Regions from separate parts of the Nonomuraea sp. NPDC050328 genome, predicted to be linked through region 1. Evidence: riboswitches for the same ligand, from Rfam matches in the RefSeq annotation. Region 1 holds a riboswitch; each other region holds the start of a gene.
The links. Region 1 has a riboswitch for glycine ahead of glyA (serine hydroxymethyltransferase). Riboswitches for the same ligand answer to the same signal wherever they lie in the genome.
Positions count from the first base shown of each region.

Region 2: linked by a shared signal. The riboswitch ahead of gcvT (glycine cleavage system aminomethyltransferase GcvT) and the one ahead of glyA (serine hydroxymethyltransferase) in region 1 are both predicted to bind glycine.
Region 3: linked by a shared signal. The riboswitch ahead of gcvP (aminomethyl-transferring glycine dehydrogenase) and the one ahead of glyA (serine hydroxymethyltransferase) in region 1 are both predicted to bind glycine.

Region 1 is NZ_JBITIW010000004.1:197,509-203,683, reverse strand. It holds gene ACIBG7_RS17180 (DUF6098 family protein) at 1-183, opposite strand, end outside; gene ACIBG7_RS17175 (hypothetical protein) at 304-837, shown strand; gene ACIBG7_RS17170 (polysaccharide lyase beta-sandwich domain-containing protein) at 886-1,107, opposite strand; partial or broken gene ACIBG7_RS17165 (polysaccharide lyase 8 family protein) at 1,404-2,705, opposite strand; glycine riboswitch at 3,002-3,089, shown strand; gene glyA (serine hydroxymethyltransferase) at 3,209-4,456, shown strand; gene ACIBG7_RS17155 (propionyl-CoA synthetase) at 4,611-6,175, opposite strand, start outside.
Region 2 is NZ_JBITIW010000001.1:186,583-192,757, reverse strand. It holds gene ACIBG7_RS00825 (L-serine ammonia-lyase) at 1-627, opposite strand, end outside; gene gcvH (glycine cleavage system protein GcvH) at 691-1,080, opposite strand; gene gcvT (glycine cleavage system aminomethyltransferase GcvT) at 1,077-2,162, opposite strand; glycine riboswitch at 2,301-2,398, opposite strand; gene ACIBG7_RS00810 (M28 family peptidase) at 2,634-4,289, opposite strand; gene ACIBG7_RS00805 (M4 family metallopeptidase) at 4,345-6,175, opposite strand, start outside.
Region 3 is NZ_JBITIW010000003.1:641,939-648,113, forward strand. It holds gene gcvP (aminomethyl-transferring glycine dehydrogenase) at 1-2,200, opposite strand, end outside; glycine riboswitch at 2,341-2,433, opposite strand; gene ACIBG7_RS14480 (MerR family transcriptional regulator) at 2,458-3,081, opposite strand; gene ACIBG7_RS14485 (bifunctional nuclease family protein) at 3,227-3,697, opposite strand; gene ACIBG7_RS14490 (MerR family transcriptional regulator) at 3,789-4,442, opposite strand; gene ACIBG7_RS14495 (FHA domain-containing protein) at 4,439-4,936, opposite strand; gene ACIBG7_RS14500 (mannose-1-phosphate guanyltransferase) at 5,155-6,175, opposite strand, start outside.

The sequences.
Region 1 (6,175 bases):
CCGGGTCCACCACGACTCGGGGTCGAGCACGGTCGCCGACAGCCCCGGCAGTTCGAGCCCGCTCTCGTAGTCGACGCTCGCCTCGGCCCCGTCGGTCTCCGGACCCTTGGAAAAGCGCAGAAAGAGTCCGGGCCGCTCCGTCACCAGCTCGGTCAGCTCCTCCAGCGTGAGCACCTCGTCCATATCCCCTCCGATACGTTCCACTCTTTCCACGTGAGAGGCATCTATCCCCCTTCGGGCGCTCCGTCGGTGGCCGCCGGGTAGCAGCAGGCACCGTCCAAGCGTTACCTCAGGAGGTATCCGGTGACCGACTACCCAACGCAGCAGACCGGGCAACCGGCGGAGCGCACCAAGCAAGCGGCCCGTGAAGTGGCGGGCGAGGCCGGGTTCCAGACCAGGCGCGTGGTCGGCCGGCTCCGTGAGCGGGCCGGACGCGAAGCCGACTCCCAGGCCCAGCGCGCCGCCCACGGCATCCGCCAGTGGGCCGACGACCTCAGCACGATGGCCGAGAGCAGCAAGCCCGACTCCCCGATCAACCGGGTGACGCACCAGATCGCCGGGGGTGGCCGCCGGGCCGCCGACTACCTGGAGCAGCAGGGCTTCTCGGGCGCGATGCAGGATCTGCAGCAGTTCGCCCGCCGCCGGCCGGCGCTGTTCGTCCTCGGCGCCATCGCCGCCGGCTTCCTGGCCGGACGCGCCGCCAAGGCCGGCGCGGAGCTCCAGCGGGAGGAGCGGGCCCCCCGCCCCCAGCCCGGCGAGGGCTACGCACAGAGCGGCCAGAGCGGCCAGGAGGAGGCCCGCGATCAGGCCGATCAGGTCCGCCGCGACACCTATTGACGGCTGAGGGGGACCGGTACCGCCCGCGACCGCGTGCCGTACGGCTCTTCAGGTCAGGTCGACGGTGGCGCCGCCCGGGCCGGGCCGGGGAAAGGTGAGGTCGCGGCCGTCCACCGTGACGGTCAGCTCGGCGAGCTCGTCCCGCGGATCGGCGACGGTGAGCCGCCCGCCCCGGAGCAGCACCGCGCAGGGCCCCGAGGCCGTGATGCCGCCGGCCGTCCCCGGCTGCCAGAAGGCGACCGCGGTGAGCCCGAGCGCCGGGACCCGCACCGCCTGCTGGGCGTCGGTGTTCGCCGGCACCTCCAGCCAGCCGAGCCCGGCCAGCTCCCGCGTGCGGGCCTCGGAGGCCCCGGGCAGCACACGTACCGATAGCCCGCCCCGCGCGGGTCGACGCCGTGGTCGAACCAGAACGTGCGATACCCCCGCTCCCCGGCAGTGCGGAAGCCTTCGCCCAGGTACCCGGCGTGCCCCGCCAGGTGCGCCCACCCCGCCCCCTCGGCCGGCTGCGCCGCCGAGCGCCGGTTGTCCACCACGGTCTCCACGGCCACCCCGTCCGAGCACGTGATGCCCGCCCCCAGGCAGACCACCGCCTCGTCGAGGAAGACCCACGCCTTGAACGCCTCCAGCGTGCTGCCCAGCCCGGCCAGGTGCTGCCCCACGATCGCGTAGGAGCCGTCGCTCGCCCCGCCCACCCAGCGCCACTTCGTGCGCGTGTCGCCCCAGCCGCGGCCCGCCCCGTCGGCCAGCCGCCGGGTCGAGACGGTCGTGCCGGGCAGCCGGTAGGGGTCGACGGTGTGCCAGAAGTCGGAGTAGTGGTCGCGCTGCCCGGCGGCCCACCAGTAGAGCATCCCGGAGCCGGTGTGCCAGCCGCGCAGGTTCTCGCCGTTGCCGTGCTCGTAGTGCCCGATCCGGTAGGAGGACATGCTGAGCGCCGCGGTCCAGCCCGGCCGGCGGTGCACCGCGCGGGCGCTCATCGGGAACAGCCGGTGCCCCACCGGCTCGGGGGCCGCGGGCACGCTCGCGTCGGCCAGCAGGTCCTCGAACCCCGCCCGGTAGCCGCCCCGCTCCGCCCAGCCCTTCACCAGCGACCGCCAGCGGGCCCGCTCCGCCGCGGGCGCCGACTCGCCGAGCAGCAGGACGGCCGAGGCGATGGCCTGGCCGCGCCGGTGGTCACCGTACGGCCGGCGCGCGATCCCCCGGCCGCTGACCAGGTCCATGCAGAGCCCGTCCAGCACGAAGGGCGCGAAGCTGCGCTCCACCTGGTCGAACAGGAACCGCCCGTCCACCTCCCACGGCGTGCCGCGCACCAGCGCCAGCATGATCGCCGCCCCGGAGAGCAGCACCGCCCCGTAGCCGCCCTGGTAGGGGATGGTCGTGTGCTGGAGGAAGGACCCGTCGCGGTAGAACCCGTCGCCCTTCTCGACGTAGCGGAAGACCGGCGTCAGCGCCTCGGCCGCCCGCCGCACCTCGTCCGGCTCCTCCACCACGATCGCGCGCAGCAGCCGGACCAGGCACAGGTCCACCCGGTTGGCGCCCGTGCTCCGCCCCCGGTAGGCCCTCAGCCGGTTGTCCGGCACGAAGTGCCGCACCGCCTCGGCCAGGGCCCGGTCGCGCGAGCCGATGAGCACGGCGGCGTCCAGCAGCTTGCGCGGGACCCCGATCTCCCAGTCCCACCAGTTGCCGACCGGCTCGGCGCCCTCGGCGTACACGTGCCGCACGTAGTGGGCCAGGCCCTCGGCGGTCGCCTCGGCCAGGCCGGGATCGCCGGTGATCGCGTGCGCCCTGGCCATCGTCTGCAGCCGCGCGGGCGTGTCGTCGAGCGACGGGTAGGGCAGGTCGGCCCAGAGCCCGCCGCGGGCGGGCCGCATGCTCGCCCGGTGCCCGGCCGCCGCCTGTTCCACCCTCCCCGCGTACGGCACCGCCGTCACCTCACGCCAGCGGCGACGCAACAACGGGAAGGTGGCGTCGGGCGTGTGGGCGGGCCGGGCCGGGAGGAGCGTGGCCAGCGTGCCGAGCGCGGCGAGGCTGCCCAGCCTGGCCAGTGCGCGCCGCGAGAGGGGGGACACAACGGTGATTATCCGCGACTTGTTGACACGACGGCTGAGCCGTACCTAATGTCCTGACCTGGACAACATGTCCTGACCTGGACAACTGCATAAGCCCATGATCCCGCGCGGGAGAGTCCACAGGCTGTGGACGCCGAAGGAGCAAACCTCCCCGGAAACTCTCAGGCCCAAGACCGCGTGGAGGAGGCGAACTCTGGAAAGAGGCGCACCCGGCGTCTCGCCCACGGGGCAAACCGCACGCAAGCGCGGTGAATCTCTCAGGCCTATGACAGAGGGGGAGGCCCTACGGCTACGTGAGGAGCCTCATGCTCGACGCACCCCTGTCCGCGGTCGACCCCGAGATCGCGGCGGCGCTGGACGCCGAACTCGACCGCCAGCGCACCACCCTGGAGATGATCGCCTCCGAGAACTTCGCGCCGGTCGCGGTCATGCAGGCGCAGGGCAGCACCCTCACCAACAAGTACGCCGAGGGCTACCCCGGCCGCCGCTACTACGGCGGCTGCGAGCACGTGGACGTCGTCGAGCAGCTCGCGATCGACCGCGTCAAGGCGCTGTTCGGCGCCGAGCACGCCAACGTGCAGCCGCACTCCGGCGCGCAGGCCAACGCCGCCGCCATGCACGCGCTGATCACGCCGGGCGACACCATCCTGGGCCTCGACCTCGCCCACGGCGGCCACCTGACGCACGGCATGCGGCTCAACTTCTCCGGCAAGCTCTACAACGCCGTGGCCTACCACGTCTCGGAGAGCGACAACCGGGTGGACATGGCCGAGGTCGAGAAGCTGGCCCTGGAGCACCGGCCCGCCCTGATCGTCGCCGGCTGGTCGGCCTACCCGCGCCACCTCGACTTCGCCGAATTCCGCCGGATCGCCGACCTGGTCGGCGCCCGGCTCATGGTGGACATGGCGCACTTCGCCGGCCTGGTCGCCGCCGGGCTGCACCCCAGCCCGGTGCCGCACGCCGACGTCGTCACCACGACCACGCACAAGACGCTCGGCGGCCCGCGCGGCGGCGTCATCCTGTCCACCGCCGAGCTGGCCAAGAAGATCGACTCCGCGGTCTTCCCCGGCCAGCAGGGCGGCCCGCTGGAGCACGTCGTCGCGGCCAAGGCGGTCGCCTTCAAGCTCGCCGCCACCCCCGAGTTCCGCGAGCGGCAGGAGCGCACGCTGGAGGGCGCCCGCATCCTGGCCGCCACGCTCACCGGCGCCGGGCACCGCCTGGTCACCGGCGGCACCGACGTGCACCTGGTGCTGGTCGACCTGCGCGAGTCGGTCCTGGACGGCAAGCAGGCCGAGGACCGGCTGCACTCCATCGGCGTCACGGTCAACCGCAACGCCGTGCCGTTCGACCCGCGCCCGCCGATGGTCAGCTCCGGGCTGCGCATCGGCACCCCCGCGCTGGCCGCCCGCGGCTTCGACGCCCGGGACTTCACCGAGGTGGCCGCGGTCATCGCCGAAGCGCTGCGCCCCGAGCTCAACCCGCCCGCGCGCACCCGGCTGCGGGCCAAGGTGGCCGAACTGGCGCAGCGGAGGCCGCTCTACCCGGAGCTGTGACCGTTCACCTGCCCTAGCTTGACCCAAGCGGGGATAGGAATCCGGACATGAGCACATCAGGGGCGGGGAGCGTGGCCACCGCCGCGCTCAGCGCCCCCGATGTTCATCCTGCTCCGGTTGACGGCGGTGTCCCCCCACGACCGGGACACCGCCTTCAGCCGGACCTGAGCGCCCGCTCGATCTCGGCCAGCACCCCCGGGTCCTCGATCGTGGACGGCGGCCGGTAGGTCCTGCCGTCGGCGATGGCCCGCATCGTGCCCCGCAGGATCTTGCCCGACCGGGTCTTGGGCAGCCGGGCGACCACGCTGACCCGCCGGAAGGCCGCGACCGGGCCGATGCGCTCGCGCACCAGCGCCACCAGCTCGGCCTCGATCTCCGCCGCGGGCCGCGCCGTCCCGCTCTTGAGCACCACGAAGCCGGCCGGGACCTGCCCCTTGAGCTCGTCGGCGACCCCGATGACCGCGCACTCGGCGACGTCGGGGTGGGTGGCGACGACCTCCTCCATCGCCCCGGTGGACAACCGGTGGCCGGCCACGTTGATCACGTCGTCGGTGCGGCCCATGACGAACAGGTAGCCGTCGGCGTCCAGGTGGCCGCCGTCGCCGGTGAGGTAGTAGCCCGGGTAGCGGGCCAGGTAGGCCGACTCGAAGCGGTCGTGGTCGCGGTAGAGCGTGGGCAGCGTGCCCGGCGGCAGCGGCAGCCGTACCACGATGGCGCCCTCGACCCCGGGCGGGCACTCCGCGCCGTTCTCGTCCAGCACCCGCACGTCGTAGCCGGGCACCGGCACGGTCGGCGAGCCGGGCTTGGGCGGCAGCGGTTCGAGTCCCATGCAGTTGGCCGCGACCGGCCAGCCGGTCTCGGTCTGCCACCAGTGGTCGATCACCGGGACGCCCAGCAGGTCGGAGGCCCAGTGGTAGGTGTCCGGGTCGAGCCGCTCCCCCGCCAGGAACAGGTAGCGCAGGCCGTGGTCCTTCACCAGGTCGCCGTTCGGGTCCTCCTTCTTGATCGCGCGGATCGCGGTCGGCGCGGTGAACAGCGTCTTGACGCCGTACTCCCCCGCCACCCGCCAGAACGCCCCGGCGTCGGGCGTGCCGACCGGCTTGCCCTCGTACAGCACGGTCGTGCAGCCGGCCAGCAGCGGCGCGTAGACGATGTAGGAGTGCCCGACGACCCAGCCCACGTCGGAGGCGGCCCAGAAGACCTCGCCGGGCCCGGTGTCGTAGACGGCGGCCATGCTCCAGTGCAGGGCCACCGCGTGGCCGCCGTTGTCGCGCACGATGCCCTTCGGCATGCCGGTCGTGCCCGAGGTGTAGAGGATGTAGAGCGGATCGGTCGCCGCCACCCACTCGCAGCCGGCCGGCTCGGCCCCGGCCACGGCGGTGGCCCAGTCGAGGTCGCCCTCGCCCATGGCCGCCTCGCACTGCGGGCGCTGCAGGATCACGCAGTGCTCCGGCCGGTGCGCGGAGGCGGCCAGGGCCGCGTCGAGCAGCGGCTTGTACTCCACGATCCGGCCCGGTTCCAGGCCGCAGGAGGCGCTCAGCACGACCTTCGGCCGCGCGTGCTCGATCCGGGCGGCGAGTTCTGGCGCGGCGAAGCCGCCGAAGACGACCGAGTGCACCGCGCCGAGCCGCGCGCAGGCCAGCATGGCGACGACCGCCTCGGGGACCATCGGCAGGTAGATGACGACGGTGTCGCCCCGGCGCACGCCGAGCGACTTCA
Region 2 (6,175 bases), on a different contig from region 1:
CTCGGCCTCGGTGCGGCCGAAGGCCTTCTCGTTCTCCATCATCAGCCCGGAGATGGACAGCCCGGTCTCCGAGCACTGGGCGAGCAGCTCGGCCGCGGTGCTGAAGGGGTACGGCAGAGCCGTGTCGTCGGGCTTGATGCGGTCGGCGCCGGTGGCGTTCTCGTCCACGACGAAGCCGCCGCCGACGGAGTAATAGACCTTCTCCCGCAGCACGTCGCCGTTGGCGGCGTAGGCGGTGAAGCGCATGCCGTTGGGGTGGCCCGGCAGCGAGATCTTGCGTTCGAAGACGAGGTCCTCGCCGACGACGAAGGGGATGGTGTGCGTGCCGTACAGGTCGATCTTGCCGGAGGCGCGCATCTGGGCCAGGCGCTCGTCCACGGTGTCGACGTCGACCAGTTCGGGCTTCTCGCCGGACAGGCCCAGGAGCACGGCCTTGTCGCTGCCGTGGCCCTTGCCGGTCAGGCCGAGCGAGCCGTACAGGATGGCTTCGACCCGGGCGACGTCCGGCAGGAGGCCGTCGGCGTCGAGGCCACGGGCGAACTTGTGCGCGGCGGCCATGGGCCCGCCGGTGTGCGAGCTCGACGGACCGATGCCGATCTTGAAGAGGTCGAAGACGCTGATCGCCATTGACTTGCGCCTTTCACGATAAAAGGGGTACCGGGGCTCCGGACGAAGCCCCGGCCGGGAAGATCAGGACTCGCCGGAGGTGAGGGCGGTGTACTCCTCGGCGGACAGCAGGTCCTCCGCGTCGCCCTCCAGGCGGACGCGGAACATCCAGCCCTCGCCGTACGGGTCGCTGTTGACCAGGTCGGGCTTCTCCACGACGGCCTGGTTGACCTCGACCACCTCGCCGCTCACCGGGGCGTAGATCTCGCTCACCGACTTGGTGGACTCCACCTCGCCGATGGAGTCGCCCGCCTCGACGGTGGCGCCGGCCTCGGGAAGCTGCACGTAGACGACGTCACCAAGGGCCTCCGCGGCGTAGGCGGTGACGCCCACGGTCACGGTGCGGCCGTCGTCCAGGCCCGCGACCCACTCGTGCTCTTTGGTGTAGTTCAGGTCGTCAGGGATGTTGCTCACTTGTTCCTCCTGTAGAAAGGCAGCTCAACCAGGTCCATAGGCTCTTGGCTGCCCCGGGTGTCGACGGCTAGGCCGCCGGTGACGCCGGTGTCGACGTAGGCCATCGCGATCGGCTTGCCCAGGGTGGGCGAAGGGGCGCCGCTGGTGACCTCGCCGACGACCTGACCTCCGGCGACGACCGGGAACCCGTGGCGCGGGATCCGGCGGCCCTGGGCGACCAGGCCGACGAGGCGGCGCTTGGGCTCGCTCTCGCGGAGCGGTTCAAGCGCGGCCTTGCCGACGAAGTCGCCGGGCTTGTCGAATTTCACCACTCGGCCGAGGCCGGCGTCGAACGGGGTCAGGTCGGCGCTGAGCTCGTTGCCGTACAGCGGCATGCCGGCTTCGAGGCGGAGGGTGTCGCGGCACGACAGACCTGCGGGAATCATCCCGTACGGCTCGCCCGCCTTCATCAGCTCCTGCCAGAGCGCGACCGCGTCGGCGTTGCGGACGAAGAGCTCGAACCCGTCCTCGCCGGTGTAGCCCGTGCGGGCGATGAGCGCCTCGGCCCCGGCGACCGTGCCGGGCAGGCCGGCGTAGTACTTCAGGCCCGCGAGGTCGGCGTCGGTGAGCTGGGCAAGGATCTCCTGGGCCCGCGGCCCCTGGACGGCGATCAGCGCGTAGGCGTCGGAGCGGTCGTCCACGTCGGCGTCGAACCCGCCGGCCCGGTGGCGGAGCTGCTCGGCGACCATGAGGTAGTTGGAGGCGTTGGCGACGACCATGAACTCCTGGTCGGCCAGCCGGTAGACGATCAGGTCGTCGAGCACGCCGCCCTCGGCGTTGACGATCATCGTGTAGCGGGCGCGGCCCGGGACGAGCGCGGACAGGTGCCCCACCAGGGCGTAGTCCAGCAGCTCGCCGGCCTGCGGCCCGGTCACGTAGATCTCCCCCATGTGGGAGAGGTCGAACAGGCCGGCGGCCTCGCGCACGGCCCGGTGCTCGGCCGACTCGCTCCCGTAGCGCAGCGGCATGAGCCAGCCGGCGAAGTCGGTGAGGGTGGCGCCGAGACTCTCGTGGACGTCTCGCAACGGTGTGGGTCGTGCCATGTGTTCGCACCTCAGAGGCAGGGTCGGATGCCAGGATCCTCCCCCTCTGTCATGATGCCTGAGAGTTTCGCCTGGATGTTTGCCCAGACTTTCACCTTCGGCGAGGCGGCTTTCCCGGCCTGCTTTCCAGAGGTCACCCTGGCCCGTACGGTCCTTTGCCTTGAGAGGTTCGCGGGGAGGGCTTGCTCCTTCAGGGGCCCTGACCGGATGTCAGGGCTCTCTCCCGCACGGGTTCATCGGTGTCGCCTTCAGCCTAGTGGGCGGGACACCCTCTGCGAAACCCGCAAGAACCGCCTGCCGTACCACGAGAAGAAAGGTGGACGAGGGGCGGGCTCCGGCCTGGTCACCCTCAGGCCTGTCGCGCGGCCGCCCGGGTAGCCCCGGTCCCAGCTCGGCCGGCGCGAGCCGTACCCCTCGTCCACCTGCTTGACCGCGTGACCACAAACCCCCAGCCGTGGCCACGCGGGGTTCTCAGATGCGCTGCCAGAGCGCCGGGACGTTCGGCGGCTCCCATCCGGGCAGGGCGGTGTGGCCCTGCAGGCAGCGGTAGCTGACGCCCTGGTAGGTCACCGTGGCGCCGGCCGCGTAGACGGTGTAGGCCGTCCAGGTCGTCTCGCCCCCGCCGCCGCCGACGGTCAGCGAGAAGCTCGCCGAGCGGTCGGAGTTGCCGCGCAGGGTGATCTGGTGGGTCCCGGCCGGGGTGCCGGCCGCGACGGCGATCGTCACGGTGGCGGACTGGCCGGACTGGATCTGGACCGGGCTGAAGGAGACGGTCACGCCGGAGGGGGCGCCGGTGGCGGTCAGGCTGACCGGCTTGGCGTTCCCGCTGGTGACCGTGGTGTTCAGGGTCGCGGTCGTGCTCTGGCCCGGCTGGACGGTGGCCGAGGACGGGCTGACCGCCATCGAGTAGTCGTCACCGGTCGGGGTGCCGACGACCAGCGTGAAGGTCGCCGTCTTGGTGGAGTTGCCGCGCAGGGTGATCGGGTAGGTCCCGGCCGCGGTGCCGGCGCCGGCGGCGACGGTCACGGTGGCGGACTGGCCCGACTGGATCTGCGCCGGGCTGAAGGAGACGGTCACACCGGAGGGGGCGCCGGTGGCGGTCAGGCTGACCGGCTGGGCGCTGCCGCTGGTGATCGTCGTGGAGACGGTGGCGGTGGTGCTCTGGCCGGGCTGGACGGTCGCCGAGGACGGGCTGACCGCCATCGAGAAGTCGTTGCCGGGCTGCGAGGTCACCGCGAGCTGCCACAGGACGTGCGCGGCCGCGTCGGCGTTGCGGTCCAGGGCGGTGGTGTTGACGTTGGCCGGCCAGGTGTCGCACGCCGAGTGGTAGCAGCGGTCGAAGGACTGGTTGGCCTGGCCGCCCCACTTGGCCGCCTGGGCGGCGCTCTTGCGCTCGCTGGCGCCGGTGAAGACGCCGCCGACCCGCACGCCGGCGTTCTTGAACGAGGCGTGGTCGCTGCGGCCGTCGCCGATCCGCTCCGGCTCGGTCTGGATGCCGAGCGTGGCGTAGTAGTCGTTGAACAGGCGCTGCAACTGGGTGTCGTCGTCGTAGACGAAGTAGCCCGGGTTGGGCGAGCCGGTCATGTCGAAGTTGAGGTAGGCCTCGACGCCGGAGGCCCCGCCGTTCTGGACGTAGTACCGCGAGCCGACCAGACCCGACTCCTCGGCGCCCCACCAGCCGAAACGCACGTGCTTGCCGAGCGTCGGCCGCTGGGCGGCGACGGCGAGCGCGACCTCCAGCAGGGAGGCCGAGCCGGTGCCGTTGTCGTTGATGCCGGGGCCGGAGGTGACGCTGTCCAGGTGGGCGCCGAGCATGATGGTCGGGCTGGCGGGTCCCTGGGGCCAGTCGGCGATGAGGTTGCTGCCGCCGCTGAAGTTCTGGACGCGGGTGGTGTACCCGGCGGCGTCGAGCTTGCCCTTGATGTAGTTGAGCGAGGCGGTGTAGCCGGGCCGGCCGGAGGCGCGGTTGCCCCCGTTGGCCTGGGCGATCGACTGGAGCTGGCTCAGGTGCGCGGTGATGCTGCCGAGCGGGATGTCCGGGGCGGCGACCGCGCCCTGAGCGGGAGCGGCGGCCAGCCCGGTCAGCGTGAGCAGGCACGCGACTGCTGACAGAAGTGCTTTCTTCACGGGAAGAGCTCCTAGGAGGGCCCGGCCCCCTCGCGGGGGCCGGGTGCTCGATGGGTCAGAGTCGCTGCCAGAGGGCCGGGACGTTCGGCGGCTCCCAGCCGGGGAGGCTGGTGTGCGCCTGGAGGCACCGGTAGGAGACGCCCTCGTAGGTCACGGTCGCGCCGACCGCGTACGGGGTCCACGTCTGCCAGGTGGTGCCCTGGCTGCCGCCGACGGTCAGGCTGAAGGTGGCCGAGCGGTCCGCCGAGGCGCCGTCACCGGAGATGGTGATCGGGTAGGTGTTCGGCGAGACCGAGGCGCCCACCGAGATGGTCACGGTGGAGGACTGGCCGGACTGGATGGTCGCCGGGCTGAAGGAGACCGTCACGCCCGCCGGGGCCCCGGAGGCGCTCAGCGTCACCTGCTGGGCGTTTCCGCTGGTCACCGTGGTCTGGAGGGTGGTGGTGGCGGAGGAGCCGGCCTGGACCGAGGCGCTGCTCGGGTTGAGGGCCATGGAGTAGTCGTCGCCCTGGCTCGCGCCGATCTGCAGGCTGTAGCCGGCCTGGCGGTCGACCGAGGCGCCGTCGGCGATCACGGTGACCGAGTGGGTGCCGGCCGGGCTGCCCGAGGTGGTGGCGAGGGTCAGGGTGGAGGACTGCCCGGACTGGATGGTGGCCGGGTTGAAGGTGGCGGTCACGCCGGCGGGGAGCGGGCCGGTGCGCAGGGTGATCTGCTGGGCCGCGCCGCTGGTCACCGCGGTGCTCACGGTGGTGGTGGCGCTGCCGCCCGGCTGGACGGTGCCGGAGGCCGGGTTGAGGCTGACCGAGAAGTCGGGACCCTGCGAGGAGCAGGTCGGGTCACCGGCGCGCGGGCCGAGGTTGATGCCCTTCCAGGCCTCCAGCACCACGTTGAACTCGGTGCAGCTCGGCGCGAAGAGGGTCTTGGCGGCGTTCAGCGTGGCGACGCGGGCCTTGAGGTGGGTCCAGGGCGCGGTCTTGTTGTTCAGCGCGGTCATGAAGATCTGACCGGCCTTCTGGACGCCGAGACCGGTGATCGCCGGGCCGTTGTCGCAGCGGGTGCTGGCGCTGGTGCCGGCGGCGGTGAGCACGAACCAGTGGTTCTGCGGGCCCGCTCCGGCGTGGACCTCGGGGAAGGAGCCGGTGTAGCAGTTCGGGTGGCTCAGCGCGGAGGGGTTGGCCATGTTGCGGATCGCGCCGCCGGGGCCGCTGCCCAGACCGGTCTCCTCGCCGACCAGCCAGTCCGGCGGGTCGTTCGGGTTGTTGGCGTAGTTCTCGACCAGGGCGCCGAAGATGTCACCGGTGGACTCGTTCAGGCCGCCGGCCTCGTTGCCGCTGCCCGCGCCGCCCGGGGTGGTCTGGAAGATGGCGTGGCCGTACTCGTGGCCGACGACGTCCATGGGGACCAGGTTCTTGCGGGCGGTGCCGGACTTGCCGTTGTGCCCGAAGTTGGTGTAGCTGCCGTTCCAGTAGGCGTTCGCCTCGGCCAGGCCGACGCGCGCCGGGAAGCCGCGGCCGTTGCCGTCGATGCCGTTGCGGTTGAGCCATGCGCGCAGCATGTCCCATTCCTTCTGCACCGCGTAGAGGACGTCGGCGCAGGCGGTGGGCAGGTCGGCGTTGCCGCCGTTGCCCAGCACGCCGCCGGAGACGGCGTAGGCGGCGCCGTTCTGGCCGCCGCACTGGATGCCGGGGCGGGTGGGGTCGGTGGCGCTGGTGGCGGCGGTGTCGATGGTGACGGTGCCGTTGTGGTGGCCGTTGCCGGTGGTGTCCTTGACCAGGTCGTAGGAGTCGATGACCTTGCCGGAGACCGCGTCCACGAAGACGTGCAGGACGCTCGGCTTGGCGCTGGTGACCACGACCTCCCAGGCGAGCCGCGGCTTGCCGGTGGTG
Region 3 (6,175 bases), on a different contig from region 1:
AGACGGGACCGACCGCCGAGCCCTCGCGCAGCGGGTGGCCGGGGAGGTAGGCGGCCAGGTGGGCGCGGACGGCGACCGGGCCGACGCCGGGGCCGCCGCCGCCGTGCGGGATGCAGAAGGTCTTGTGCAGGTTGAGGTGGGACACGTCGGCGCCGAACTCGCCCGGCTTGGCGAGGCCGACCAGCGCGTTGAGGTTGGCGCCGTCGACGTAGACCTGGCCGCCGGCCTCGTGGACCTTGGCGCAGACCTCGGTGATGGTCTCCTCGTACACGCCGTGCGTGGACGGGTAGGTCACCATGATCGCGGCCAGCTTGTCCGCGTGCTTGGCGATCTTGGCGTCGAGGTCGGCCAGGTCGACGTTGCCGTCATCGTCGCAGGCGACCACGACGACGCGCATGCCGGCCATGACCGCGCTGGCCGCGTTGGTGCCGTGCGCCGAGGACGGGATGAGGCAGACGTCGCGCTCAGCGTCGCCGTTGGCGCGGTGGTAGGCGCGGATGGCCAACAGGCCGGCGAACTCGCCCTGCGAGCCGGCGTTGGGCTGGATGGAGACGGCGTCGTAGCCGGTCACCTCGGCCAGCCAGCTCTCCAGGGTCTCGATCAGCTCCCGGTAGCCCTCGGACTGCTCCTCGGGGGCGTAGGGGTGGATGCCGGCGAACTCCGGCCAGGTGATCGGCTCCATCTCGGTGGTGGCGTTGAGCTTCATCGTGCACGAGCCCAGCGGGATCATCGAGCGGTCGAGCGCGATGTCCTTGTCCTGGAGCCGGCGCAGGTAGCGCAGCATCGAGGTCTCGGAGCGGTGGGTGTGGAAGACCGGGTGGGTGAGGTAGTCGTCGGTGCGCAGCAGCGCCTCGGGCAGCGCGGTGAGCTCCTCGCCGGCGGCGGGCGCCTCGATCGGCAGGCCGAGCGCGGCGGAGAAGGACTCCAGCACCTTGGCGACCTCGGCCGGGCCGGTCTTCTCGTCGCAGGCGACGGTGACGCGGTCGGCGTCGACCTGCCACAGGTTGACGCCGCGCGAGAGCGCCTCGGCGACGACCGCGGCGGCCTTGCCCGGCACCGAGGCGGTGACGGTGTCGAAGTAGTGCTCGGTCACCGGGACGCCGGCGCCGGACAGCGCGTGGCCGATCGCGGCGGCCTGGGCGTGCACGCGCGAGGCGATCCGGCGCAGCCCCTCGGGGCCGTGGTAGACGGCGTACATGCCGGCGATGACGGCCAGGAGCACCTGCGCGGTGCAGATGTTGCTGGTGGCCTTCTCGCGGCGGATGTGCTGCTCGCGGGTCTGCAGGGCCAGCCGGTAGGCCGGGTCGCCGTCGGTGTCGACCGAGACGCCCACCAGGCGGCCGGGCATCTGCCGCTGCAGGCCCTCGCGCACGGCCATGTAGGCGGCGTGCGGGCCGCCGAAGCCGAACGGCACGCCGAAGCGCTGCGAGGAGCCGATCGCGATGTCGGCGCCGAGCGAGCCGGGCGAGGCGATGAGGGTCAGGGCCAGCAGGTCGGCGGCGGCGACGACCTGCGCGCCGAGCTCGTGGGCCCGCTCGGCCACGGCGCGGAAGTCACGCACGGCGCCGGTGGCGCCGGGGTACTGGACCAGCACGCCGAAGCACTCCGGCAGCTCCTGGTCGAGGCGCTGGAAGACCAGCTCGATGCCGAGCGGCTCGGCGCGGGTGGCCAGCACCGCCTTGGTCTGCGGCAGCACGTCGTTGTCGACCACGAAGACGTTGCTCTTGGCCTTGCCGGCCCGGCGGGCCAGGGTCATCGCCTCGGCGGCGGCCGTCCCCTCGTCCAGCAGGGAGGCGCCCGCGACGTCGAGGCCGGTGAGGTCGGAGACCACGGTCTGGAAGTTGAGCAGCGCCTCGAGGCGGCCCTGCGAGATCTCCGGCTGGTAGGGCGTGTAGGCGGTGTACCAGCCCGGGTTCTCCAGCAGGTTGCGGCGGATGACCGCCGGGGTGACCGTGTCGTAGTAGCCCAGGCCGATCATGCTGGTCAGGACCTGGTTGCGATCGGCCAGGGCGCGCAGTTCGCCGATGACCTCGATCTCGCTCGCCGCGGCGGGCAGCTTGAGCGCGTCCTTGGCCCGGATCGCTTCCGGTACGGCTACCGCGACCAGATCCGCGACGGACTCGAAGCCCACGGCCTCCAGCATGCGCTGCTGCTCGGCGTCGGACGGGCCGATGTGACGGCTGGAGAAAAGCTCAGACATGAAGGGTGCCTCCTGGAGACAGCGCGCAGGCGGGTGCCGAGTCTCCCCCTCTGTCATCGCAACCTGAGAGCTTCACTCCCGAGGGAGCTTTCACCGTCGGTGAGACGCGCCTGGCGGGCGCGCCTGCTTTCCAGAGTCGCCTCGCCCGAGCGGTACCGGGTGCCTGAGAGATTCCGGGGAGGGTTGCTCCTTCGGCGCCCCACAGTTGCTGGGGACTCTCCCGCACGGGGTCGAAAGCTTCGCTGCCCAGATTACCCTCAGCCAATCCTCCGCGCACGTCGGCGCTGCGCGAGTTCGTCAGCCGGGTGGCCGGCCGAGGCGTTGCCGTCCTCGGCCGCCGTGGGTTCCCCCGGCAGCTCCGCGAGCGATCCCTCGACTTCCCGCCACACGCGGCCCAGCGCGATGCCGAACACGCCCTGACCGCCCTGGAGCAGGTCGATGACCTCGTCGGCGGAGGTGCACTCGTAGACGCTCACCCCGTCGCTCATCAGCGTGATCTGGGCCAGGTCGGCCACGCCGCGGTCGCGCAGGTGCTGCACGGCCGTGCGGATCTGCTGGAGCGAGACTCCGGTGTCGAGCAGCCGCTTGACCACCTTGAGCACCAGGATGTCGCGGAAGCTGTACAGGCGCTGGGAGCCCGAGCCGTGCGCGGCTCTTATCGTCGGCTCCACCAGACCCGTGCGCGCCCAGTAGTCGAGCTGCCTGTAGGTGATGCCGGCCGCCGCACAGGCCGTAGGGCCGCGGTAGCCGAGGTTGCCAGGCTGGGAGGCGGGCTCTTGGTCAAAGAGCAGCCCCTGTTCACCGGCACGCTGGCGCGCGTCCTCGCGCCGGGCCGGATCTTCCTGGCCGGCCCTGTTTCCCTCGCCGCTGCTGACCGCCACGCGGACCTCCGGCTTTCTCTCATCCCGCGGCCTGATCTGGGGGTTCTTCGGGCGACCGCGGGTTTCACTTGCACCGTAGGACCGTGACCATGCTCAGTCAACGATCCGCCCCGGCGAGTCGTGAAGCGTAAATGCTCTTATATAGCTACCCCGCGCGGCCGAAGTCCTCGGGCGTGATCTGGTCAAGGAACTCCCTGAACTTCTCCACCTCGTCCTCCTGGTCGTCGGGGATGACGACACCGGCTTCCTGGACGACTTCCTCGCTGGCGTAGATGCGCGCTCCGGTGCGCAGGGCGAGGGCGATGGAGTCGGACGGGCGGGCGCTGACCTCGACGCCGTTGGAGAAGACCAGGTCGGCGAAGAAGATGCCGTCACGCAGGGCGACGATGTTGACCGCGCGCAGGCTGACGCCGAGGGCGCTGAGCACGTCGCGGAACAGGTCGTGGGTGAGCGGCCTGGGCGGCGGCTCCTCCGCGGAGGCGAGCGCGATCGCCTGCGCTTCTGTCATTCCTATCCAAATAGGCAGGAATCGGTCACCACTCGCCTCCTTGAGCAGAACGATCGGCTGATTGGTGGGCATTTCAACGCGAACGCCCACTACTTCCATCTGCACCACGGGCTGCTCCGAAATCCGAAATGGCGACTGAAAAGCGAGCGACAGGCTCTTCCAACGTAACACCCGCAAGGCCCGGAATGTGCCCGATGCCTCAGCCGCCCAGCACCGACCGGACGCCGGAGCGCAGCAGGGCCGCGTGCAGATCCAGCAGCAGGCCGGTCAGCTCGCGGGCGTTCTCGTGGGCCTCGCCGATCGCTCCGGGGGCGCGCCGCTTCAGCACCGGGGCCACGGTCTGCTCGACCAGGCCGCACTCGCGCTCGGCCGCCGCCTTGACCGCCCGCAGGTGGCGGGCGTGCAGACCGAAACGGGCCAGCGCCCCGACCGTCCGCGCGATCTGGAGCGCCTCCTCGTCGTAGCGCCGGGCGACCGGCGCCAGCAGGCCGTAGTCCTCCAGCTCCGCCAGCGCCTCCTCGGTCAGCCCGGCCGCCTCCAGCAGCTCGTCGCGGCTGAGCCGTACCTCCTTGCTGTCCGGTACGGCACGCGGCCGGGACAGCTCCTCCAGCATCTTGTCCTTGATGACGCGCAGCGGCAGGTAGTGGTCACGCTGCTCGCGCAGGATGAAGCGGAGCTGTTCGACGTGCAGGTGGGTGAACTTGCGGTAACCGGAGGGGCTGCGGTCCGGCTCGATCAGCCCCTCCCCCTCCAGAAAACGGATCTTGGAGATGGTGACGTCTGGAAACTCGGACTTGAGCAGGGCGAGGACCTCGCCGATGCTCATGTGCGAGCGAGCCGCCTGCGCGCTCATCGAGAGAGGAACACCAGCCTGAACTTGCCGATCTGGACCTCGTCCCCCGAGTGCAGCGGCACCTCCTCGATGCGCTCCCGGTTGACGTAGGTGCCGTTGAGGCTGCCCACGTCACGGACGGTGAAGCGGCCGCCGGGGTGGCGGTAGAACTCCACGTGCCGGCGCGACACCGTGATGTCGTCGAGGAAGATCGTGCTCTCCGGGTGCCGGCCGACGGTGGTCAGGTCCTGGTCCAGCCGGAAGCGGCTGCCCGCGTTGGGCCCGCGCACGACGGTCAGCAGCGCGGCGCCCGGCGGGAGCTGCTCGACCAACTGCCGCTCGGCGAAGAGGAACTCCCCGGTCTCAGCCTCGTACGCCTCGATTCCCGCGACGGAGATCGTCGATGTGGTGTCCCCCGTGACCTCGGACCTGGTCAGGGGTGATCCACAGCGGGAACAGAAACGGGCATCCTCGGGGTTGGCGTGCCCGCACTGCGTGCAGTAGACGCTCGGCATCGATCGGCTCGGCCTCCTACCGCGACGGCGCTGCTTCGGTGCCCGGGCGCGCCTTCGCTTGTATCGCTGTCAACATTGCGAATGCCGCAACTTACGCTGTAGCGCCGCAAAGGTCAAGACGAGCCGCTGGCGACACGCTCGTACGTTTCCTGAGTCTGGTCGGGGACAAAGTTACCGCCCAGCGCACCCCAAGGTCCAACACCGAGGTGAAAGCCGGGTCAAGATCCCGACGCCTCCTCCACGACTCGCCCCCAGCGCTCCAGGAGGGCCTGTGCGGCGTCCACGTCGGCCGCCTCGGCCCACAGGTCGGTGACCGGCTCGGTGGCCGAGGGCAGGATCAGCACCCAGCCGCCGTCGGCCGACAGCACCCGCACCCCGTCGGTGGTGTCGGTGCGCAGTCCCTCGGCCGCCTCGATCACCGAGCGCATGACGACGCCCTTGGCCGCCCACGGCGTCGGCACGGCCCGGCGCAGCAGCTTGGCCTCGGGGATGCGGGCGTCGATCTGGCTGAGCGACAGCCGGGTCCTGGCCACCAGGCCGAGCAGCCGCATGAAGGCGGCCAGCCCGTCGACGGTGGGCGCGAACTCGGGCACCACGAAGCCGCCGCGCCCGTCCGCCGCGAAGATCATCTCGCTCTGGCGGGCGGCGGCGGTCAGCGAGTCGAGCGCGGTGGGCGTCCACTGGACCTGCACGCCGTGGAAGCGGCAGACCTGCTCGGCGACGCGGGTGGTGGTCACCGGCAGCGCCACCCGCCCGGTGCGCCGCTCGGCGGCGACCAGGTCCAGCACGACCAGCAGGGCGCGTTCCTCGCTGATGAACTGGCCCTTCTCGTCCACCAGCGCGATGCGCTCGCCGACCGGGTCGAAGCGCACGCCGAAGTGCGCCCGCGAGGAGCTGACCAGCTCCGACAGCCGTTGCAGGTCGCGCCGGCGCTCGGCCAGCGTCTCGGTGGGCGAGGCCTCGTCCAGCCGGGCGTTGACGGTCAGCACCTCCAGCCCGACCCGGCCGAGCAGGACCGGCATGACCAGCGAGGCGGTGCCGCCCGCGCAGTCGACGACCACCTTGAGGTCGCCCGCGCCGCTCATGTCCACGCAGCGCAGCAGCTCGTGGGCGTAGTCCTCGATGGTCCTGGCCGGGTGGCTCAGCTCGGCGATCTCGCCGGGGAAGGCGCGCCTGAACTCCTGGCGGGAGTAGACGCGCTCCAGCTTGCGCTGGGTGGCGGGGGCCAGGTCGGCGCCG